One region of the Enterobacter sp. UPMP701 genome, then DNA from elsewhere that is predicted to be linked to it. Evidence: predicted binding sites of a transcription regulator. Region 1 holds the regulator's gene; the other holds the start of a gene.
What was found. The regulator LexA, encoded in region 1, represses DNA repair genes until DNA is damaged. The targets are predictions, from matches to a motif close to TNCTGTATGTACATACAGNA.

Region 1 (12,357 bases):
ATAATCAATATCTTGCTGATCGATAGACGAGCTCACCCGGCCATGGGCGTACCCTTTCGCCATAAAGGCCACGGAAAGCACATCGTTAGGGATACTCACGGCAAGGCCTGCTCCTGCCGTCGCGCGTGCGGTTTTGCCCTTGAGATAGTCCAGCTCATCGGCCAGATCTTTGGCCGCGCCCTGGAACTGGTTGATGGAGCCTAACGGATTGGTAATGACCTGACCAGGTGTAAGGTTATCAACCACATCCTTATAGTGATTGATTTTGTCGTTGATGGTATCAATCTCATCCTGAAGATTGTCCTCATCCGTCACCTGTACGCCAACGGACGGCAAAATGACCGTCACATCATCGTCCGGTTTTGCCTTTGTCAGCAGCGCGGGGTTAATTAACGCCCCGCTACCATAACTGCCCGAAGCAACGCCGGTTCCCCCCATCGCGTCGCTGCGTGATTCTGTCCAGGTATTGGCTGCTCCCGCCTGATTTGCCATAAACAAGGAGACAGCGATGCTCACCACCGAAAATTTAAAATGTTTTTTCACAGTATGCCCGTCTTATAGTCTGTTATGAAATAACCCCTGTCTGTTATCCCCCAAACAGGCGCGAACTATTGCTGTGAATAAAGATAAAAAGACCCGCTAATTCATTCCCTAAGTAAAACTTCCTTACGGCCTGTTGTAATTTGTGACGGCCCTCAATATTTATAGAAGAGGAAATTATTTTTTCCCAGGTTTTCCATTATGCGGCCCGAAAAACTGAGGAGGATGGTCCACCCAGCGGTCCTCTCGCGTGGCGGCATAGACCGGGTTGAGCGGATAGTAGATGCGGTTGTGCTTCTTGTTGGCTTCCCCCACAACCAGCAACCGCACCTCTTCTTCCGTGTTGTTGATAAAGGTATGACTCACGCCAGTTCCGGCGGGAAAGCCCACGCTGTCTCCTGGTTCTAATTTCCATAAATAGCCATTAATCCAGGCTTCAGGATAGCCTTCAAGAACATAGATAAACTCTTCTTCGTCGCTTTCCGCATGGGGGTAGGACGTGCGACGCCCTGGCGGTAAACGCTCATGGTGAATGCCGATGCGCCTGAGGCCGAGGCTGCGAGCCAGCGGCGATCCGATGGAAAAAAGCTCGTTACTGTCGGGGTAGGTGGCGTCATCGGGCCCTTCTACGTCGCGCCAGTGCTTAATACAGTCTGGTTTTTTCATGGTGATATTCCCGGTTTGCGATGCGTCAGGTATAGCACAGCCTGGCGGATATCGGTGTTTTTGCCAGAACATGGTAAAGTGAGGGTTTTACGTCCCAGAACATCCGAGGTGCTATATGGATAAGTCCACAAAAGAGCTGTTAGCGCAGGCCGAAAAGCTGTGCGCGCAACGCAATGTGCGCCTGACTCCGCAGCGCCTTGAAGTCCTGCGTCTGATGAGCCTGCAGCAGGGTGCCATCAGCGCATATGACCTGCTCGACCTGCTCCGCGAAAGCGAGCCGCAGGCTAAACCGCCGACGGTATATCGCGCGCTGGATTTCCTGCTGGAACAAGGGTTTGTGCATAAAGTCGAATCCACAAACAGCTATGTGCTGTGCCACCTTTTCGATCAGCCAACGCATACATCGGCCATGTTTATCTGCGATCGTTGCGGCGTGGTTAAAGAAGAGGGAGCGGAAGGCGTAGAGGATATTATGCATACGCTGGCGGCAAAAATGGGTTTTGCCCTGCGTCATAACGTGATTGAAGCACACGGGTTGTGTTCAGCATGCGTTGAGGTGGAAGCCTGTCGGCATCAGGATGCGTGTCAGCACGACCACTCAATTCTGGTGAAGAAAAAGCCGCGTTAAGGGCAAAAGAAAAGGCGGCTTTAAGCCGCCTGTGTGGGTGATTCAGCGTTACCAGCGGTAGTCGTTGCGGGTTTCCCAGTCTTTGACTTCGTTTTCCGCCTGATCTTTCGCGTAGCCGTAACGTTCCTGAATTTTACCGACAAGCTGATCGCGTTTACCTTCAATGACGGTCATATCGTCATCAGTCAGCTTACCCCACTGTTCTTTCGCTTTACCTTTGAACTGCTTCCAGTTGCCGCCGATTTCGTCTTTATTCATCATCGTGTCCTCTTAGTTAAGCGTCGGGTCGTAACGTCCGTTACGTTCTTTTCTGCTGGACGTAATAATTATTGTAGTTAAGGATTCGGCAGTTGATTTCATATTCGGAATCTTTAACCGTCACGATATATCGTAACGGGATGGAAGCCAGGTATTATTTTGCCAGTGACGATGCCAGATAAAGGCAAGCGACAGGCCGCGCAGGGAGAGGAATACCGCAAGCGCCAGCCACAAACCGTGATTACCCAGCCAGGGAAGCGTCAGCAGCGTCAGACCAAACCCCGCCGCCGCGATCGCCATACTGTTGCGCATTTCCGCGCCGCGCGTTGCACCGATAAACATGCCGTCCAGCAGATAACACCAGACGCCTACCACCGGCAAAATCACCTGCCAGACGATGTAGTGGCCCGCAAGTTCGCGTAAAGACGGGAGCGAAGTGAGTAATGCAATAATGTCGCGACCAAAGCAGGCGTAAATCAGTGCGAACGCCAGCGCGACCAGGCCCGACTGACGGCACGCCGCGCGCCATACCTCACGAAGCTGGCCGCTTTCACGCGCACCGTACGCCTGCCCTGAATGGGCCTCAACGGCATAGGCGAAGCCGTCCAGCGCGTAGGCGGTAAACGTCAGCAATGTCATCAGGACCGCATTCACCGCGACAATCTCTGGCCCAAGACGGGCGCCAAAAACCGTCAACGCGCCAAAACAGAGCTGTAGCAGAAGCGAGCGCAGCATGATGTCACGGTTGAGCGCCAGCAGTTTACGGATATTGCCGCGCCATGCGGTTTTCATCATGACAAGGGATATCCCGCGCAGAGCCAGCACGCGCCAGACCATCCACAGCCCAATGAATAAGGTTCCGTATTCGGCAATCGCCGTCGCCAGTGCCGCCCCGCGCACGTCCATACACAGGCCTATCACCAGCCAGAGATCGAGCGCAATGTTGAGAAGGTTTCCCACGACCAGCAAAATCACGGGCGCACGGGCGTACTGCACCCCCAGTAGCCACCCAAGCAGAACGAGATTAGCCAGCGAGGCAGGCGCACTGAGCCAACGGATTTCGAGGAAGCGTCGCGCCTGCTCCAGCACAGCCTCGCTGCCGCCAACAATATGGAGCGCAAGGTCTATCAGAGGCGTGCGCAGTAAAACAATCAGCGCCCCCGCGCCAAGCGCCAGAATCAACGGCTGCACCAGCGCGCGAGCCAGGCGTAACGGGTCTTTTGCACCATACGCCTGTGCCGTGAGCCCGGTGGTACTCATCCGCAAAAAGAGCAGCAGCATAAACAGGAAGCTGGTTGCGGTTGCACCAATCGCCACGCCGCCAAGATAAACAGGGGAATCGAGATGACCAATAACGGCCGTGTCGACCAGCCCCAGCAAGGGCACGGTGATATTGGAAAAAATCATCGGCAGGGCAAGACGCCACAATGCCTTATCAGATGCCGTCAGCAGTGACATGAGAAATACCGGGAAGGGTAAATGAAGCAGGCTACAGCTGAACTGTAGCCTGTCAGAAAGAGATTACAGCCATTCACCGTTACGAATCACGCCAACAGCCAGACCTTCAATAGAGAAGCTCTGTTCGCGGAGATCGACCACAATCGGAGTGAATTCGCTGTTTTCGGGCAGCAACTGAACAGTGTTACCCTGTTTTTTCAAACGCTTAACGGTGACTTCATCATCAATACGCGCGACCACCACCTGGCCGTTACGTACATCCTGCGTTTTGTGAACGGCCAGCAGATCGCCGTCCAGGATACCGATGTCTTTCATGGACATCCCGCTGACACGCAGCAGGAAATCAGCACTCGGTTTGAACATGCCAGGATCGACCTGGTAGTGACCTTCTATATGCTGTTGTGCCAGCAGCGGTTCACCTGCAGCAACACGGCCTATCAGCGGAATGCCCGTCTCTTCTTCCACCAGCAGGCGGATACCACGCGACGCGCCTGACACAATCTCAATCACACCCTTACGCGCCAGCGCTTTCAGGTGTTCCTCGGCAGCATTCGGAGAACGGAAGCCCAGACGCTGAGCGATTTCCGCACGCGTGGGTGGCATACCCGTCTGGCCGATATGATCCCGAATGAGATCAAACACCTCTTGCTGCCTGGTCGTTAATGCTTTCATTCCGCCCCCTGGGTGTATATACAGTTATGCTGTGAGTATATACAGTCAAAGGCGATTTTGGAACCAAAAACTGCACAAAAAACCAGGGACTTAATTATTCCTCGAGGCTCATCGGAAATGTGACCAAAGCAGCGTGACCCAGGTAATGGCTGCGGTGATAATCGCCAGCAGGACAGCGGCGGAGCCCATATCTTTCGCGCGGCCAGAGAGCTCGTGAAAATCAGAGCCGATCCGGTCGACCACGGCCTCAATAGCGCTATTGAGAATTTCCACTATCATCACCAGAAGTACGGAACCGATGAGAAGCACGCGGGTAATGGCATCTACATCAAGGAAACAGGCGATGATAACCGCGACGATAGCGGCGACCCCTTCCTGGCGAAAAGCAGCTTCATTAACCCAGGCGGCACGGAAACCTTTCCATGAATAGCCGGCAGCTTTGATGATACGCGTTAACCCAGTGGTATTATTGGCCATTAAAAGAACCTTTTTTGAAAAAGAGCGTCAGTAACAGAAGGCGTAGCGCGTTTCGCTGCCGCCTGAAGTATGACGGGTAACAACAGAAATTTTGCGCGCTTTCTGTTATCCTTGCGCCGCAATTGCATTATTAACCAGAGGCTTTACATCGTTTATGTCCGGCTGGCCACGAATTTACTACAAATTACTTAATTTACCATTAAGCATACTGGTAAAAAGCAAGTCTATCCCAGCAGAACCCGCGCTGGAACTGGGGCTCGATACGTCGCGCCCTATTATGTATGTTTTGCCTTATAACTCGAAGGCAGACCTGCTGACGCTTCGCGCCCAGTGTCTGGCGCATGATTTACCCGACCCGCTTGAACCGCTGGAAGTTGACGGTACTTTGCTGCCGCGCTACGTGTTCATTCACGGCGGGCCGCGCGTGTTTACCTATTACACGCCGAAAGAAGAGTCCATCAAGCTGTTCCACGACTATCTCGACCTGCACCGCAGCAATCCTGACCTGGATGTGCAGATGGTGCCGGTATCGGTAATGTTTGGCCGCCGTCCGGGCCGCGAAAAAGGCGAAGAGAACCCGCCGCTGCGCATGCTTAACGGCATCCAGAAGTTCTTCGCTGTCTCCTGGCTGGGACGCGACAGCTTTGTGCGTTTCTCCCCTTCCGTTTCGCTGCGCCGAATGGCGGACGAGCACGGCACCGATAAGATCATCGCGCAAAAACTGGCGCGCGTGGCGCGTATGCACTTCGCCCGTCAGCGTCTGGCGGCCGTAGGGCCGCGCCTCCCGGCGCGTCAGGACCTCTTCAACAAGCTGCTGGCCTCTAAAGCGATTGCCCGCGCCGTTGAAGACGAAGCGCGCAGCAAGAAAATTTCGCATGAGAAAGCCCAGCAGAACGCCATTGCGCTGATGGAAGAGATCGCAGCGAACTTCTCTTACGAGATGATTCGTCTTTCCGATCGTATTCTCGGCTTTACCTGGAACCGCCTGTATCAGGGTATCAACGTGCATAACGCTGAGCGTGTACGTCAGCTGGCGCACGATGGCCATGAGATTGTCTATGTGCCCTGCCACCGCAGCCACATGGACTACCTGCTTCTCTCCTACGTGCTTTATCACCAGGGGCTGGTACCGCCGCATATCGCTGCCGGTATTAACCTGAACTTCTGGCCAGCAGGTCCGATTTTCCGCCGTCTGGGTGCGTTCTTTATTCGCCGTACCTTTAAGGGCAACAAACTCTACTCCACGGTGTTCCGCGAGTATCTGGGTGAACTGTTCAGCCGCGGCTATTCCGTAGAGTACTTCGTGGAGGGCGGTCGTTCCCGTACCGGTCGTCTGCTCGATCCGAAGACCGGCACGCTGTCGATGACCATCCAGGCGATGCTGCGCGGCGGTACGCGCCCGATCACGCTTGTGCCGATCTATATAGGCTATGAGCACGTGATGGAAGTGGGCACCTACGCGAAAGAGTTGCGCGGCGCGACCAAAGAGAAAGAGAGCCTGCCGCAGATGCTGCGCGGCCTGAGCAAGCTACGTAACCTGGGCCAGGGCTACGTCAACTTTGGCGAGCCAATGCCGCTGATGACGTATCTGAACCATCACGTTCCGGAGTGGCGCGAATCCATCGACCCTATCGAAGCGGTTCGTCCGGCCTGGCTGACGCCAACGGTGAACGGCATCGCGTCCGAACTGATGGTGCGTATTAACAACGCCGGTGCGGCTAACGCCATGAACCTGTGCTGTACGGCGCTGCTGGCTTCCCGTCAGCGCTCCCTGACCCGTGAACAGCTCACGGAGCAGCTGGACTGCTACCTGGACATGATGCGCAATGTGCCGTACTCGGTTGATTCTACAGCGCCTTCTGCTACTGCCAGCGAGCTTATCGAACACGCGTTGCAGATGAACAAGTTTGAAGTCGAGAAGGACACGATCGGCGACATCATCATCCTGCCGCGCGAGCAGGCCGTGCTGATGACGTACTATCGCAACAACATCGCCCACATGCTGATGCTGCCGTCGCTTATGGCGGCCATTATCACCCAGCATCGCCGCATCTCACGTCTGGAGCTGTTGCGCCACGTTGAGACGCTCTACCCGATGCTGAAAGCGGAGCTGTTCCTGCGCTGGAGTAAGGATGAGCTGGCAGTCGAGCTGGATAAACTGACGGAAGAGCTGCGCCGTCAGGGGCTGATCACCGTTGCGAACGACGAGCTGCACATCAATCCGTCACGCTCCCGCACCCTGCAACTGCTGGCGGCCGGTGCGCGCGAAACGCTGCAGCGCTACGCCATTACGTTCTGGCTGCTGAGCGCGAACCCGTCGATCAACCGCGGCACGCTGGAGAAAGAGAGCCGGACGCTGGCACAGCGCCTGTCCGTTCTGCACGGCATTAACGCCCCTGAATTCTTCGACAAGGCGGTATTCAGCTCGCTGGTGCTGACGCTGCGTGACGAAGGCTTCATCAGCGATACGGGCGATGCCGAGCCGGAAGAGACGCTGAAGGTTTACCAGATGCTGGCTGAGCTGATCACGTCGGATGTGCGTTTGACGATTGAAAGCGCGACGCAGGGCGACTGATGTGAAAAAGCCGGGTGGTGATTTCACCTTGCCCGGCTGATGTTCTGCATAACAAAAAGGCCCGGTAAGCGCTAACGCTACCGGGCCTTATTTTTTTGTCTTGTTAAATCACCGCAATCAGCTTAGCAGCGTAAAGGCAATCATCCCGACAATCGCACCCGTCGTGCCCAGGATGGTTTCCATCAGCGTCCAGGTTTTCAGGGTTTGCGCTTCGGTCGCACCGGTAAACTTCCCGAACAGCCAGAAGCCAGCGTCGTTAACGTGCGAGACCACAATTGAGCCGCCCGCGATACAGATAGACAGCGCGGCCATCTGTGCACCAGAGTAGTTCAGCTGTTCAATTACCGGCATCACCAGACCCACGGCGGTTAAGCACGCCACGGTTGCGGAACCCTGGATGATACGCACCGCCGCAGCCAGCACGAAGCAGGTGACCGCAATCGGCAGACCCATCCCGGTCAGCGCTTCGCCCAGAGCCGGGCCCACGCCGGAATCCACCAGCACCTGCTTGAACACGCCGCCTGCGCCGATCACCAGCAGGATAATACCCGCTGGCTGCAGCGCCGCGCCGCAGATCTCCATCACGCGGTCTTTTGGCATGCCCTGACGCATCGCCAGGCCATAAATCGCCACCAGACACGCCACGAGGATCGCGGTGAACGGATGGCCGATAAATTCAAACCATTCGTACGCGGTAGAACCGACCGGCACAAAGCGCGCGGCGATGGTTTTCAGGCCAACCAGCACCAGCGGCAGCAGGATCAAAGAAAGGCTGAACCCGAAGGACGGCATTTTGCCTTCGCCAAGGTGCGGCTCAGTGATGTCGTCAGGAATGTGCAGTTCAACGTAACGGCTGATGAAGTTGCCCCACAGCGGACCGGCGATAATCATTCCCGGTATCGCGGCGCACAGGCCAATCAGGATCATCCAGCCAAAGTCGGCATGCATCTGGGAAGCCAGCAGCATCGGCGCGGGCCCGGGCAGCAGAAACGCTGCCGCCGCCGCCACGCCCGCAAACAGCGGAATCACCAGCTTCACGAGGTTAGTGCCAGTATGGCGCGCCATAGAGAACGCGACGCTGATCAGCAACACAACCGCCACTTCGAAGAACAGCGGCAGCGCGCAAATCAGACCAGCCAGACCGATCGCGTAGTGCGCGCGGCTGTGCCCGAAGGATTTGAGCATTTTGACGGCAATCTGGTCGACCGCGCCCGTCTCATGCAAAATCTTGCCAAACATCGCGCCAAGCGCGACCACAATCGCCAGGAAGCCCAGCGTGCCTCCCATCCCTTTTTCCATTGTCGCGGCGATCTTGTCGAGCGGCATGCCGGAAAAGAGACCTGCACCAATAGAAACCACCATCAAAGCAACGAAGGCGTGCATACGCGCCTTCATCACTAAAAACAGCAGCAGCAATACCGAACCCACTGCTGTCAACACTAGCGTTAATGTACTCAAAACTTACTGCCTTTTATTAATGACCTCGATGGTGCTGGCAACAACACCCTCCAGTGACTGATCGATATCAACCACTAAGACGTCTTTCTCATCTTCACCCGGCTCCTGCAGCGCGTCGAACTGCGTGACCAGCATCTGGGTTTTGAAGAAGTGACCTTTACGCGCCTTCAGACGGCTTTCAATCACTTCGAAATCGCCCTTCAGGTAGATGAAGGAGAGATTTGGGTTGCCGTCGCGCAGCAGGTCGCGGTAGGTTTTTTTCAGCGCGGAGCAAACAATCAGGGAAACTTTGTTGGTACGCTGCATCGCAAAGGCGGCATCGTTCAGCGCCTGCAACCACGGTTTGCGGTCGTCGTCGTTCAGCGGTTCGCCGGAGGCCATTTTCATGATGTTGCTGCGGGGATGGAGGAAGTCACCATCAAGAAACGCAGCCTGAAGTTGATGCGCCACTTCGCTCGCCACGGCAGATTTACCGCTACCGGACACGCCCATCAGGACGTAAACGTGGTGATCGTGATTAGTCGTGCTCAAAGGGTGTCCCTCAGTCAATTGTTACGGGTAACAGTTATCGGTAACATTGTCCTGCCGGGGCAAAAGAGAAGCAATATCCAAACGTGCGCGAAGTGAATAAGTGTGACCTACTTCAAACTTGTCAGCTCAAATAGATCCACCCGGTGACAAGGTGAAACCTAAATCTAACATTTTAGGGGTAACCGTTTCGCCACGAATACGCGCCAGCAGGCGTTCTGCGCCAATGCGGCCCATGCGTTCACGCGGTGTCAGAACGCTCGCCAGACGCGGCTCCATCACCTGGCCAATATCGTGGCCGTGGAAGCCGGCAATCGCCATATCCTCAGGGATCTTCAACCCCAGACGCTGGCATTCGAACGCTGCACCGACCGCAAGGTCATCGTTGGTACAGAAAATACCGTCCAGTTGCGGATACTCGCGTCGTGCCTGACGCATCAGCTCAATACCCGAGGTGTAAGATGAGGACTGCTCCACCATCACGCTGTACGGGGTTAAGTTCGCGTCGAGCATCGCCTGCTCGTATCCCTTCTGTTTGATGATAGTACGTTCATCAAGACGCGCACCCAGATAGGCAATATGACGATGACCGCGTGCAATGATGGCTGCCGTCATCTGCCGCGCCGCTTCGAAGTTATCAAACCCCACGGCGATGTCGAGGCACGGCGACTGGCTGTCCATCAGTTCCACCACCGGGATACCGGCCACCTCAATCATTTTGAGCGTACGGGCGGTGTGGGTACGTTCGGTTAAAATCAGGCCGTCGATGTTCCAGGAAAGCATCGATTCAAGACGTTCCTCTTCCAGTTCCGGCTTGTACCCATAGTGGGCGAGCATGGTCTGATAACCAAAAGCATCGGTGACGCTTTCAATACCGCGCAGAACTTCGGCAAAAACCTGGTTGGTCAGGGAAGGAAGCAGGACACCCACCGCACGGCTGGTCGCATTAGAGAGAATATCGGGCGCGCGGTTAGGGATATAACCCAGTTCATCAAGAGCTGCGGCAATCTTGCCACGCAACGCCACGGAAACCTGTTCCGGGTTACGTAAAAAGCGGCTGACCGTCATTTTGGTCACACCGACGCGATCGGCGACATCCTGAAGTACGGGGCGTTTCTTTTTCATCGTCCTGAGAAATCTTGAAGTGAGAGATTTGCTCAGTTTATCACGGACAAAGCTCAACCTTCCCCGTTTAAAGGGAAGGTTGAGAAATTATTTAGACCGGAGGCAGGTCAAACAGCAGAATTTCGCTTTCGCTGTCCGCATGCACGGAGAGCGCCTGCTCATCCCAGATTGCCAGGCCATCGGCGGTTGTCGCTTTGGTGCCGTTGATGGACACTTCACCTTTCACCACCTGGATCCAGACGCGGCGGTTGGCGGCAATCTGGTGTACAGACTGTTCATCTTTCGCCAGCGCCCAGCGGTACAACTCCATATCCTGATGCACTTTCAGGGAACCTTCACGCGCATCCGGTGACAGCACCAGCTGTTTGCCCTGTTTCGCGTCGAAGCGGCGCTGTTCGTAGCGTGGCGTGATGCCGGTCTCTTCTGGAATGATCCAGATTTGATACAGGTGCAGTTTTTCCGTTTTGCTCGGGTTGTACTCGGAGTGACGCACCCCGGTACCCGCGCTCATAATCTGGAACTCGCCCGCCGGAACCTGCTCTTTGTTGCCCATGCTGTCCTGGTGCTCAACCGCCCCTTCCAGAACATAGGTCAGGATTTCCATGTCTTTGTGCGGGTGGGTACCGAAGCCCTGGCCTGCATCAATCACGTCGTCGTTAATCACGCGCAGTGCAGAAAAGCCCATGAAGTTCGGGTCGTAGTAGTCGGCAAACGAGAATGAATGCCATGAGTCCAGCCAGCCATGATTCGCGTGACCACGTTCGTTTGCTTTGCGTAAGTAGATCATTGTTTTCACCCTCAGTTCGTTTCGATGGAGTAAGTGTGGACGCAAACCGCCTGGGATCATAGAGGGTGAAAATTGACTCCTCTGTTCAAAAATTATGAACAAGCGCAGAGGAGCCGTTTTTGCTTATTTCGCGAGGGTTACCGTGGCAGGAGACGCCTGCTCGAAGGCCCGTTCAAGGATTTCCAGGTTGGTCAGAACGTCAGATTCCTTGACGTAATTCGGCGCGCCGTTGGTGAGGGTTTCATACAGCGCATCGTAGACGCGTCCATAGTCGCCAATTTCCGGTTTCAGCTCTTCTTTGACCGTCACGCCCTCATCGTTCATGTACTCCAGCACGCCCACGGAATCATCCGCCGCAAAGCCCTGTTCGCCCGGCATGATGTTGGCCTTCAGACTGGTCTCCTGCTGGTCAATGCCGTACTTAATGAACGAGCCTCGGGTGCCGTGAACGATAAATTTCGGATAGTCGATTTTCACCAGATGGCTGGTTTTGACGATGGCTTTCAGGTCACCGTAGAACAGCTGCGTTTCAAAGGTGTCGTCCGGGTTGGCTTTATTGCGCAGGCTGCGGATGTCATACGCCACGTGGTCCGGTCGGCCAAACAGGGAGATGATTTGGTCCATGGTGTGTACGCCCAGACCATAGAACGAGCCGTCCTGCGGCAGGCCGGGTTGGGTCTCCGCCACCGGGCGGTAGTAATCGAAGTGGCTTTCAATTTCCACGATCTCGCCCAGCTTGCCGCTCTCAATCGCCTTTTTCGCCGTCAGGAAGCAGCTGTCAAAGCGACGGTTCTGATACGGCGTGACGGTCAGCCCCTTGCTCTTTGCCAGCGCGAACAGTTCTTTCGCTTCGGCGATGGTAGGGGTGAACGGCTTTTCAACCAGCACGTTTTTGCCCGCTTCGAGCGCGCGTTTCGCATAGTCAAAATGGCTGTCAGCGTGGGTACAGACGACGACAAGTTTGACCTGCGGATCCCCCAGCACCTCGTCGAGATCGCTGGTGAAATGAATATGGGAATACTGCGGAGATTGCTCTTCCGGCTTCGCGCGGCGGCGGTAGATGTGAGCGACGTGCCAGGTCTCTTTACGGTAGAGAACATACGGAAGGTGGTAACGCGTGGTGCTTTTGCCAAATCCAATAAATGCGCAATGTAGTGTCATGGCTCAGTCCTTTTGGAAGGTTAC
Region 2 (12,357 bases), on a different contig from region 1:
TGCTTGGCGACAAAATGCCCTCGACGATCCTCGCCGGGGTCATTTTGCTATGGGGGGAGGGGTCGTATCCGGTTGCTGGCGTAATCTTTATCGCCAGTATTATGGTACCGACCTTAAAAATGATCGCCATTGCCTGGCTCTGCTGGGACGCAAAAGGCCACGGTAAACGCGACAGCGAACGCATGCACCTGATTTACGAAGTGGTCGAGTTTGTTGGCCGTTGGTCAATGATTGACGTGTTTGTGATTGCCGTCCTCTCTGCGCTGGTGCGGATGGGCGGTTTAATGAGTATTTATCCCGCGATGGGGGCTTTAATGTTTGCACTGGTCGTGATTATGACCATGTTTGCGGCCATGACCTTCGACCCTCGTTTATCGTGGGATCGTGAGCCTGAATCAAGCCATGAGGAAGAGTAAGAGCATGGAAAATAAGAGTGGAGAGGCGAAAGTGCAGAAGGTCAAAAACTGGTCGCCGGTGTGGATTTTCCCCATCGTGACCGCTCTGATCGGTGCATGGATCCTGTTTTATCACTACAGCCATCAGGGACCGGAAGTGACGCTGATCACCACCAATGCCGAGGGGATTGAAGGCGGTAAAACGACGATTAAAAGTCGTAGCGTGGACGTGGGCGTAGTGGAAAGCGCTACCTTAACCGACGATTTAACCCATGTGGAGATTAAGGCGCGCCTTAATGCCGGTATGGAAAAACTGCTGCATGGCGATTCTGTTTTCTGGGTGGTCAAGCCGCAGGTGGGCCGTGAAGGGATCAGCGGCTTAGGAACGTTGCTCTCGGGTGCTTATATTGAACTGCAGCCGGGTGCGAAAGGGAACCAGCCGGGGCAATATCAGCTTCTGGATTCACCGCCGCTGGCACCGCCTGATGCAAAAGGTATCCGCGTGATCCTCGACAGCAAAAAAGCGGGTCAGCTCACGGCGGGCGATCCGGTGCTGTTCCGCGGCTATCGCGTGGGCTCGGTAGAGAAAAGCACGTTTGATCCGCAGAAAAGAGCGATGAGCTATCAGCTGTTTATCAACGCGCCTAACGATCGTCTGGTCACCAGCAATGTCCGTTTCTGGAAAGACAGCGGTATCGCGGTAGATCTGACCTCGGCAGGCATGCGTGTTGAAATGGGCTCGCTGACGACGCTGTTCGGCGGTGGCGTAAGTTTTGACGTGCCGGAAGGTCTGGACCTGGGGCAGCCGGTGGCCGAAAAAACCGCTTTCAGGCTGTTTGACGATCAAAAAAGCATTCAGGATGCGCTCTATACCGATCACATCGACTACCTGATGTTCTTTAAGGATTCTGTTCGCGGCCTGCAGCCTGGTGCGCCGGTTGAGTTCCGCGGTATTCGTCTGGGAACGGTGGGACAAGTGCCTTACTTTGTGCCTGGCCTTAAGCAGATGCTTGATGATGATTACCGTATTCCGGTGCTGATCCGCATTGAGCCTGAGCGCTTGATCAACCAGATGGGTGAGAATCAGGATATCGGCGAGCACATCACCGACCTGATGAATCGCGGCCTGCGCGGCTCGCTGAAAACAGGTAACCTGGTGACCGGCGCTCTGTATGTCGATATGGACTTCTATCCAAAGGCACCCCCAATAACCGGTATGCGCGAATTCGGTGGTTACAAGATTATCCCAACGGTGAGCAGCGGTCTGGCCCAGATCCAGCAGCGTCTCATGGAAACGCTGGATAAGATTAACAATCTGCCGCTGAACCCAATGATTGAAGCCGCGACAGGTTCGCTACACCAAAGCCAGGCGACAATGCAGCGCCTGCAGACCACGCTGGACAGCATCAATAAGATCACAGCCAACCAGAGCATGCAGCAACTGCCGCAGGATATGCAGAAAACGCTGCGCGAACTGAACCGCAGTATGCAGGGCTTCCAGCCTGGCTCGGCGGCGTACAACAAGATGGTGGCAGATATGCAGCGTCTTGATCAGGTCTTGCGCGAACTGCAGCCGGTTCTGAAAACGCTCAACGAGAAGAGCAATGCGCTGGTGTTCGAAGCGAAAGATAAAAAGGATCCTGAGCCGAAGAGGGCGAAACAATGAAAAAATGGCTAGCGATTGCAGGAGCGATGGTACTCACGGCCTGTAGTTCCGGGAGCGAAACGAAAAGCTACTACCAGCTACCGCTGGTGACGCAGGCGGTTACGCAAACTAGCGCCTCGCAGGGTAACCGTCTGCTGTGGGTCGAGCAGGTCGCCGTACCAGATTACCTGGCCGGTAACGGGGTGGTCTATCAGACCAGCGATGTACAGTACGTTATCGCCAACAACAACCTGTGGGCCAGCCCGCTGGATCAGCAGTTACGCAATACGCTGGTGGCGAATCTCAGCAGCCAGCTTCCGGGCTGGGTTGTCGCCTCCCAGCCTCTGGGAAGCGATCAGGACACGCTGAACGTCACGGTAACGGGCTTCCACGGCCGTTATGACGGTGCCGTGGTCATCAGCGGCGAGTGGTTGTTGAATCATCAGGGACAGCTGATTAAGCGTCCTTTCCATCTGGAGCTGAAGCAGCAAAAAGATGGCTACGATGACATGGTGAAAGTGCTGGCTCAGGGTTGGGCGCAGGAATCAGCCAGCATCGCCAGGGAAATTTCCCGGCTGCCATAAGTAAAATTCATCGTCAAAAACCGCAACCGGCCTGATGCTGATTGCGGTTTTTTTTTCGTTTTGGCGTCAGGCTGTTACTTGTGCTGCATCACAATTTTTGTACAAATGATCTTCCAGCTAGCTCACAAATATGACATCCGTATGAATTTTGAACGTTGACGCTGGGGCTAATTCGGGGTATTCGTTATCTGTGCCTGCGCATCTGGTGCAGACACTGTTTTCTTTCCACCAGACAAAAGAATGAGGGAAACGAGGCATGAAGAGACAGAAACGAGATCGCCTGGAACGGGCTCATCAACGTGGTTATCAGGCCGGCATCGCTGGACGTTCTAAAGAAATGTGTCCTTATCAGACGATTAATCAAAGGTCACAATGGCTTGGAGGCTGGCGAGAAGCCATCGGCGACAGGGCACTCATAGCCTGATAACGTCTCTTTAAAAAAAGAAACCTCCGCACTGCGGAGGTTTCGCCTTTCCGGGGTCGCTTAAAGCGATATCAGAACGCGGAAGTGTCCTGGAACAGACCCACTTTCAGGTCGTTAGCGGTATAGATCAGACGACCATCTACCAGCACTTCACCATCCGCCAGGCCCATAATCAGACGGCGGTTAACAATGCGCTTGAAGTGAATACGGTAAGTCACTTTCTTCGCGGTAGGCAGAACCTGACCCGTGAATTTCACTTCGCCGACGCCCAGCGCGCGGCCTTTACCTTCACCGCCCAGCCAGCCGAGGTAGAAGCCCACCAGCTGCCACATCGCATCGAGGCCCAGGCAGCCAGGCATTACCGGATCGCCAATAAAGTGGCAACCGAAGAACCACAGGTCCGGGTTGATATCGAGTTCTGCTTCTACGTAACCCTTATCAAAGTTGCCGCCGGTTTCGGTCATTTTCACGACACGGTCCATCATCAGCATATTGGGGGCCGGTAACTGCGGGCCTTTCGCGCCAAACAGTTCTCCGCGACCAGAGGCAAGAAGATCTTCTTTTGTATAGGATTCGCGTTTATCTACCATGTTCTCAGTAAGCCTTATTTTAGTGAAGGACGCAGGATAGCTAACACGTGTACGCTGAACAAGTCCGATCAGTTCGAACTGAACCAGCCCAGCCAGCGTAACGGCCATGGATAACGATGGCGAGCATCCTGCTGTGTCGCCTGGGCAATACGCTCCTGAATAGTCTGCATCAGGGTCGTCTGACCTTCGCCGTCCCAGACCAGGTTTGTCAGTAAGGGTAGCGCATCCTCGATCCCTTCGATGGCCCAGATGGCGAATTGTTCCTGTTCAACTGCATCCAGAATATCCTGGCTCAGGCTTAAATGGCGTACGTTGGGAGCCGGAATGATCACACCCTGTTTGCCGTTTAAACCGCGCTGCTGACAGATAGAGAAGAAACCTTCAATTTTCTCGTTGAGACCGCCAACGGGCTGAGCGCGACCAAATTGATCGACTGAGCCGGTAATGGCGATGTTCTGGTTGATCGGTACGTCCGCCAGGGCGCTGATTAAGGCGCACAGCTCAGCCATAGAGGCGCTATCGCCATCGACTTCGCTGTAGGACTGCTCAAATGTCAGCGAGGCGGAGAAGGGGATTTGCTGCTCAAGCTGCAGCTCAGACATCAAAAACGCCTGCATGATCATCATGCCTTTGGCGTGAATGTTGCCCCCCAGCTCGGCTTTGCGTTCAATATCGGTAAACTCGCCGTCGCCAATATGCACGACGCAGCTGATACGGGACGGTTCACCGAACGCGCGCGGATGGCCAGGAAACTCGATCACCGAGAGGGCGTTAATCTGCCCGATGCGTTCGCCTTCGGTCTCGACCAGAATTTGTTCCAGCAGAATTTCATCCTGCATGCGGTCAGCAAGATAGCCTTCGCGCCACTCTCGCTGTGCCAGCATCTGCGTAAGCTGTTCACCAGAGAACGTACCGTGGCCGCTGATAACGCCCACCTCACGCAGCTGCTTGCCGATCCAGAGCGGGCAGAGCGGCAAGGTTTCCTGGTCACCGGTATAGCGAACCGCTTCACGAAGTAAACCCGGCCACGCGTCGGCGGCTGGCGTCGGCAAGGCAAAACGCTCAGCGACGGTCATCACCCACTGGCACCACTGCGCCATGTCGTCCGCATCGGCAATCTGGATGTTGTCTTCGTATTCGCTGTAGACCGCCTGCTCAGCCAGTTCCGGCTCCATTTCCTGGAAGTCCGCCAGCGATTCCCGGTCACCTGTCAGAACGACAGTCAGCGACATCGGCATTGACGGAACGGAGACAGGGAGAGGACGAGACTCATCGTAACCGACCCAGTCAAAGCGCTGCTGGTTCACGATCGTTTTCAGGCGCATCCACAACAGCGGCTGCGCGAGCAGAGTACGCAGAGAGATGATGAGTACGCCGCCATTTGCGCGATGTACCAGACCCGGTTGCAGGGTAAGTTCACCGTTAAACTGGCGCAGACAGCCAAAGAGTTGTTCAGCCTCTACCCAGTTAGCGGTAATCACCTCGCCTGTGGCAGCAAAACGACCGTCGGACTGTTCCGCTGGTTCAAAGGTGACATGATGTCCGGCGATACGATACTGGCCGCCAAAGACCGCGTTCGCCTCCGGCCGCAGCTGGCGCATGGCATCCCCAAGCAGCGACAGGTATTCCGCTTCTTCCGGGGCTTTCAGCAGCATGAAAGGCGAGGTCGCCCATGGGCTTAACGTCTGCTCCAGCGCATAATGCAAACGTGGTTGCGTATCGCTAAGGATGAATTCGTGTTCTTTTGCGAGATCTGGCTGTGCAAACAGTTCCTGATAGCTCTCGGCATCCGGAACAAGGTCACGCCATGCTAGTTTCGTAATCGTCAAAGTTGATGTTTTTTAGTCAGATGTAAAAGCGTGGAGTATACCGTAAGCGGGGTGCTCTACCCAAGCAGGATTGGGAATTTCAACAGGCAGACAGGTGGCATTCGCTCACAGGATATGATTTCTTTTCAGCAGATTGCTAAAAAACTGATATTCTGAACAGAGTTACGTGGTAACACTGAGATCGCAATGAAATATCAACAACTGGAAAATCTCGAAAGCGGCTGGAAATGGAAGTACCTGGTCAAAAAGCACCGTGAAGGGGAGCTGATCACCTGCTATATCGAAGCCAGCGCTGCGCAAGAAGCCGTGGATATTTTGCTGACCCTCGAAAATGAACCGGTACAGGTAAACGGCTGGATTGAGAAACACATTAATCCTGCGTTGCTAAACCGGATGAAGCAAACTATCCGCGCGCGACGTAAACGGCATTTTAATGCCGAGCATCAGCATACCCGGAAAAAATCCATCGACCTGGAGTTCGTGGTCTGGCAGCGTCTGGCCGGTCTGGCGCAACGACGCGGCAAAACCCTGTCGGAAACCATCGTGCAGCTGATTGAAGATGCCGAACATAAAGAGAAGTACGCCAACCAGATGTCATCGCTGAAAAACGACCTTCAGGCGTTGCTGGGCAAAAAGTAAATTTTTGTTTTCTTCAGACAATAAAAAACCCCGCATGGCGGGGTTTTTTTATAAGACGATAACTTATGCCGCTGGCTGAGTTACAACGTCTTTAACGCCTTTAACTTCGATCTCTACGCGACGATCTGGAGCCAGGCAGTCGATCAGTGCAGCGCGAGCTTTCACGTTGTCACAGGTGTTGCCAGTAACTGGGTTAGATTCGCCCATACCACGTGGGGAGATCTTGTTAGCTGGGATACCTTTAGAGATCAGGTAATCAACAACAGACTGAGCACGTTTCTCAGACAGTTTCTGGTTGTAAGCGTCAGAACCGATACGGTCGGTGAAGCCCAGAACCACTACAGAACCGTCTTTAGGATCCAGGTTGCTCAGCTGGGTGTACAGCTGATCCAGTGCCTGCTGACCTTCTGGTTTCAGGGTAGCTTTGTTGAAGTTGAACAGAACGTCAGACTTCAGAGTGAAGTGCTTGGTCTGTACTTCTGGAGCTGGAGCCGGCGCTGGAGCAACAACTGGTGCTGCATCTTCCTGCTGGCCGAAACGGTAGGAAACACCTACGCTCAGCATGCCGTTGTCTGGACGAACGCCAACGGTAGCACCATCACCGATGTTGTTAACCCACTGGTATTCCAGACGGGTAGCGATGTCACGGGTCATAGCCCACTCAACGCCACCAGCGAATACTGGGGAAACGCCGGTGTCATGGTCGTCGCCAGCGATGCTGTTGCTGGAGTCTGCACGCCATACCATGCCGCCCAGACGGGTGTACACGTCCAGATCGTCAGTTACTGGGTAACCCAGTTTAGCGGTCAGCTGTACGCCTTGAGCTTTAAAAGCGCCGTTTACGTTGTCGCCTTTGTATGGCATACGACCTAACCAGTCGTAACCCATTTCAAAACCAACATACGGGTTAACCTGATAGCCACCGAACGCACCTGCACCAAGCTGGCTCTCGTGAGTAGGGCCATCATTGTTCAGGCTGCTGTTGTACCAGCCGGTGTCGTGGAACTGAGACCAGCCCAGTTTACCACCTGCATACCAGGTATTATCTTTCGGAGCGGCCTGCGCTACGGTAGCGAAGCCAGCCAGTGCCACTGCAATCGCGATAGCTGTCTTTTTCATTTTTTGCGCCTCGTTATCATCCAAAATTCGCCATGAAAGTCTCAAGAGAGAATCACGGTTAAATCCTTCACCGGGGGGCGTGGTCAAATATAAATCTACCGATATCTTCGGCTTAGGCCGAGCACCCCTAGCGATGTAAAGTCTACAACGTAGCTGAAAACTTACAAGTGTGAAGTCTGTCAGGCATATGAAAAAAAAAGTTCCGTATACCTATTATTTAACATTTTTAGAACGAATTTTGTGCAATAAAATTAAGGAGAACCGCACCAGACAAGCCTTGCCGCAATTTTGAGGCCGGGAACTAAAACCGCATCTTGCGGTCAAAAAAAATTCCAGGAAAAATCTTAATTTCACTCAGTGATACAAATTTGAGTGAATTTTTAGCCCAGAAAGTTGTCCTCTGCGATAAGAATCTGCACGAACCGGGCGCATGATAAACCCGATCGCATTCCCTTCTTCAGCCGCTTCGGTCAGACGAAAATGTTCCTCTTCCGTCAATTCTTCCGGTAACCACCCGATCACCACGCTGTAATTTCCCGTACGTAACGCCCGGATCATCGACTCAACGGTGTCACAGGGGGAAAGTTGGTTGATCTGCATAACCTTTGTCAGCGGCAGGCCCGCAGACTGAACCCATTGACGGCTCAGTTTCTGCTGTGGCGTCAGCCAGAGCTGCCAGCGCGATTGCTGACCAAGCTGCTGTAACAACGGCAGCAGAAGGAGTTGGGTCAACAGGGGCTGGTCTTCACGATAAACCACTTCACTAATAAGCCCCGTCGAAACACCCCCAACGGCGTTTTGCGCGACATTGCCCGCGGTTGAGGTGAGAGAAGTTAAGCGATTTGCATAGCCTGAAGTGTACATATTCATTCCAGCCCTGTAGTTACTGTATGAATATACAGTAACCCCTGTATGCATAAAGATCAACCTCATTTTCGGAAAGCGACTCGCAAAATTCATTCAATCTTGATGCCCTTCGAAAAATCATCTTGCTCAACTGCGCTAAGTTGCCTATTTTCCTGCTAACGGATCCGCTAGTAAGAAATTTCGTTGTTACTTTATGATTTTGAAGGGAAATATCATGAAAAAGATATCTTATGAACGGATTTATAAATCCCAGGAATACCTCTCGCCGCTGGGTGAAATCCACCATCGCGCGCTATTCGGCGGCTATACCCTGGCAGTGGATGATGCAGTTTTTGCCATGGTGTCAGATGGAGAGCTCTACCTCCGTGCCTGTGAAGAAAGCGCGAAATACTGTGTCAAAAATGCAGCCTCTTTTTTGACCCTGATGAAGCGGGGGCGTCCGGTGCTTCTCAACTACTATCGCGTGGATGACGGGCTGTGGCAGGACAGGGAGCGTCTGCTAAAACTCTCCTCATTCGCGCTCAATGCGGCAAGGAAAGAGCGTTATCAGCGGCATCAGCGAAACCGTCTTAAAGATCTGCCAAACCTGACTTTTCAGCTGGAAGTATTGCTCTTCGAAGCGGGTATTACTAATGAAGAGACGCTGCGGGCGCTAGGCGCCAGGGAGAGCTGGCTGAAGATGCGGGCAAAAAATAATGCACTCAGTATTAAAGTGCTCTTCGCACTGGAAGGCGCCATTGAGGGACTGCATGAGGCCGCACTCCCGGCAGGTATTCGCCGGGAGTTGACGGAGTGGTTTAATGCGCTGCCTGAGCCACAGGAGAATCACTCCTCCAGGTAGCGATTTGCTGTTGCAGTCGGCAAATTTCTGGCAGCAGAGCGATAAGCAGGCCAATCTGCTGTAGAACCAGCGGCGCTTTGCTGTCGTTTCCGGGCTCAAGATGCGCAATACGTTGAGTCAGCTCATCCAGTGACTGCCTCACGCGAGGTTCATCGGCGGGCCGGTGGTGCAGTGCATCATCGACATAACAGACCGCGTCATCCAGCAGGTTGAGGATGCCCGGGTTGGTTAGTTTCTCACGATGGGCACCCAGCGTGGAGATATAGCTGGTGAAAGTATGGTTCAGGCAGAGCAGTCGGAAAGCCGTCTCACGAATCTCTGCCGTGGCGCGAGGCTCCGTTGACATGTTAGAGACCACCGAAGCCAGCTCCGCATCGCTGTTGTGCGCATCCCGGCGGGCTATCCGGTAAGCCAGACGGTTATCGCGGCCCTGATGATACTGCTCAAGGATGGCATCCAGGTATCGGCAGTTGGCGTTCATGGCCCTGTCTAACACCCGCGGCAGATTGCGGAAACGCCAGTCTGGCCAGATAAAGCTGACCGCAGCCCAGGCGATAGCACAGCCTATCAGCGTATCAAGCACGCGTGGCAGGGCGACTTCAAACCCTTCACCCAGCAGGTTAAAGCAGAGCAGAACCAGCAGCGTGATGAACATCGTGGCATGGGCGTACTGCACGTTGCGAAACGCGAAGAACAACACGCCGGTGATCACGATCAGGATCAGCTGTCCTTCAACGGAGGGCACGAAATAGAGCACCGGCAGGCCGATCGCGACGCCGACCAGCGTACCGATAATACGCAGCGCAAGGCGGTGTCGGGTGGCGTTGTAGTTCGGCTGACAGACAAACAGGCTGGTCAGCAGTATCCAGTAGCCGTGATGCAAACCGGTTATCTGGATAAAAGCGTACCCAACGCACAACACCAGGGACATCCGCACCGCATGGCGAAACAGCGCCGACTCCGGCGTAAAGTTGCGGCTCAACCGGAGCCACATATCGCTCACGCTGTGCACACTGTCATCAGCAAGCTGGTTCTCCACTTCATTCCCCGGTAGCGCCATCGCCTGCTCGGACTCAATCGTCGCCAGCTGAGCGTCTATCGCCCGCAGGTTATTGAGCAGAAAACCCAGCGCCTTAATGTGTTCCGGCGACGTTCCGCTGGCCTGAACGCGGTCAAGCGCTGCATCAAGATGGCTGAATACGCGTTCAAAGCGCGGATCGTGCTGATAGGGCGTGCGCAGCAGAATGGATCGCGCCAGCTGCTGGCACGCCTGGGACTGCATGGACAGCAGGCGCTGGAAGCGGAACATCACGTCGCTGTAGCGAAATTTCTCACGCAGGGCGGTGTACTGAACGTGCGAGGAGCTGGCGCGCTCATGAATGTCCTGGGCGGCAAAATAGTAGTGCAGGGTTCTTCGCGTGCCGCGCTGGCCGCGATCGCCGCGCAAACGGGTAAGCAGCGAGGCTTTCGTCTGGTTAAGGGTCGCGACAAGCTGGCCGTTTGCCAGCGCCAGATCGTAAAGCGGCGCCTGGCTTTCTTCCTCGATATCCGGGTCGAACAGCCGGGACTTCAGTTCCAGATAATGGGCTAGCTGCTCATAGCTGCGGGCAAGGTTATCCTGCAGAGGACGAACCGGGAAGATCAGATGCCCGGTTAACGTCAGCAGGTTATACCAGATGGCGCCCAACAGCAGCAGCACAGGCTGCTGATACCACTGGTCGTATAGTGATACGCCCAGCATGGTATAGATGGCGATCAGCAGGGCCCCAAAGGCGATAGTGGCATAGCGCTGACCCAGGCCGCCCAGCAAAATAAACCCACTGGTGGAGAGCGTCAGGCCCAGCGCAAACAGCCAGGGCCAGGGGAAGAGCAGCTCAACGGACGCGGAGGCGATAAAAAAACAGACGAGCGTAATGACCAGGTTACGTAAACGTCCGGCCAGGCGGTCGTCCAGATCCGCAAGGGCACCGGCAACCACGCCCAGCGTGAGCGGAATTGTCAGCTTGACATCATTCAGCCACCACGGCAGGGCAACCGTGCCGCAAAGCGCGATAAAAATCCTGACGTTGTAGAGCCAGGAGCTGTTCCAGGTATAACGGCGAAGCAGTGGGCTTAGCATAAACGCGGCCAGTCCTTATTTACTGAAAACGACGACGCGCATTCGCTTCACGCGCCGCCTGGGCCACTTCGACCGGAACAACCCTGCGCCCGACGGGCCAGAGGGCAATAGCGGCGATCTTAAAGTTCGCGATCCCCACCGGAATACCAATAATCGTGATGCACTGCGCAATCCCGGCAAAAATATGCATGATACACAGCCACCAGCCGAAGAAAATCAGCCACAAAATGTTCAGCAGGGTTCCACCCGTGTTCATCAGGGCGTTCTTGCTCTCCGGGTTCAGTTCATCAACGTGAATAGCTTCGTTACCGTACGGGATGAACGAGAGTTTCGTGATCTCCCAGCAGGAGCGGGTCAGGGGGAGTGTGAAAATCAGGACGATGCTCACCAGCGTGGCAAAAAGCCAGGAGAGGGTGGTGGCAAAACCGCCCAGCACAAAATTCAACACATTCAGAACGGTACGCATAAACCCTCACTTCCTTTCGATAAAATTAACGCCCAATGATTGTAACGTTTTTTTAGGCTGGAGCACCTTAAAACTGGCAGTTAAACTGTCAGGTAAATTATCTCTTCGTGGATTTGGCGGGACATGGAACTGAAAGCAACTTCTTTAGGCAAACGCCTGGCGCAACACCCTTATGACAGAGTTGTTCTGCTCAATGCCGGGGTGAAAGTCTCCGGAGAACGCCACGAATACCTTATTCCGTTTAATCAGCTTCTGGCTATCCACTGCAAGCGCGGGCTGGTGTGGGGCGAGCTGGAGTTCGTTCTGCCAGACGACAAAGTCGTGCGTCTTCACGGCACCGAATGGGCGGAAACCCAGCGTTTTCATCACCACCTTAACGCGCTCTGGCAGCAGTGGAGCCAGGATATGAGCGTGATTGCCGCTCAGGTACTGCAGCAGGTGCTGGACGATATCGCGCAAAGCAACGCGCAACAAACGTGGCTGACGCGCCAGCAGACCGCCGGGTTGCAGCAAAAGATCAGGCAGGCGCTTTCGGCGCTGCCGTTATCCGTTACGCGTCTCGATGAGTTCGATAATTGTCGCGATGCCTGGCGTCAGTGCCAGGCCTGGCTGAACGATGTGGATAAAAGCCGCCTTGCCCATAATCAGGCCTGGACGGACGCCATGCTCACCCAATACGCCGACTTTTTCAGTACGGTGGAATCGTCACCGCTTAACCCTGCTCAGGCGCGCGCGGTGGTTAACGGCGAGCAGTCGCTGCTGGTGCTTGCCGGGGCCGGGAGCGGTAAAACGTCGGTGCTGGTGGCCCGCGCGGGCTGGCTGCTGACGACCGGTGAGGC

Region 2: the regulator LexA is predicted to act here: its motif matches at 8,110-8,129, upstream of sulA (SOS-induced cell division inhibitor SulA).

Annotation. Positions count from the first base shown of each region.
Region 1 covers NZ_JBSKJN010000011.1:67,621-79,977, forward strand. Annotated here, with positions in the region: gene traF (conjugal transfer protein TraF) at 1-492, opposite strand, end outside; gene ACWKXT_RS19585 (cupin domain-containing protein) at 718-1,206, opposite strand; gene zur (zinc uptake transcriptional repressor Zur) at 1,322-1,834, shown strand; gene ACWKXT_RS19595 (CsbD family protein) at 1,883-2,092, opposite strand; gene dinF (MATE family efflux transporter DinF) at 2,213-3,550, opposite strand; gene lexA (transcriptional repressor LexA) at 3,614-4,222, opposite strand; gene ACWKXT_RS19610 (diacylglycerol kinase) at 4,331-4,699, opposite strand; gene plsB (glycerol-3-phosphate 1-O-acyltransferase PlsB) at 4,854-7,274, shown strand; gene gntU (gluconate transporter) at 7,392-8,732, opposite strand; gene gntK (gluconokinase) at 8,736-9,263, opposite strand; gene gntR (gluconate operon transcriptional repressor GntR) at 9,390-10,385, opposite strand; gene ACWKXT_RS19635 (pirin family protein) at 10,477-11,172, opposite strand; gene ACWKXT_RS19640 (oxidoreductase) at 11,296-12,333, opposite strand.
Region 2 covers NZ_JBSKJN010000001.1:176,031-188,387, forward strand. Annotated here, with positions in the region: gene pqiA (membrane integrity-associated transporter subunit PqiA) at 1-416, shown strand, start outside; gene pqiB (intermembrane transport protein PqiB) at 421-2,061, shown strand; gene pqiC (membrane integrity-associated transporter subunit PqiC) at 2,058-2,624, shown strand; gene rmf (ribosome modulation factor) at 2,881-3,048, shown strand; gene fabA (bifunctional 3-hydroxydecanoyl-ACP dehydratase/trans-2-decenoyl-ACP isomerase) at 3,120-3,638, opposite strand; gene ACWKXT_RS00780 (AAA family ATPase) at 3,707-5,467, opposite strand; gene matP (macrodomain Ter protein MatP) at 5,654-6,106, shown strand; gene ompA (porin OmpA) at 6,170-7,225, opposite strand; gene sulA (SOS-induced cell division inhibitor SulA) at 7,580-8,089, opposite strand; gene ACWKXT_RS00800 (TfoX/Sxy family DNA transformation protein) at 8,307-8,933, shown strand; gene yccS (YccS family putative transporter) at 8,890-11,052, opposite strand; gene ACWKXT_RS00810 (YccF domain-containing protein) at 11,072-11,518, opposite strand; gene helD (DNA helicase IV) at 11,642-12,357, shown strand, end outside.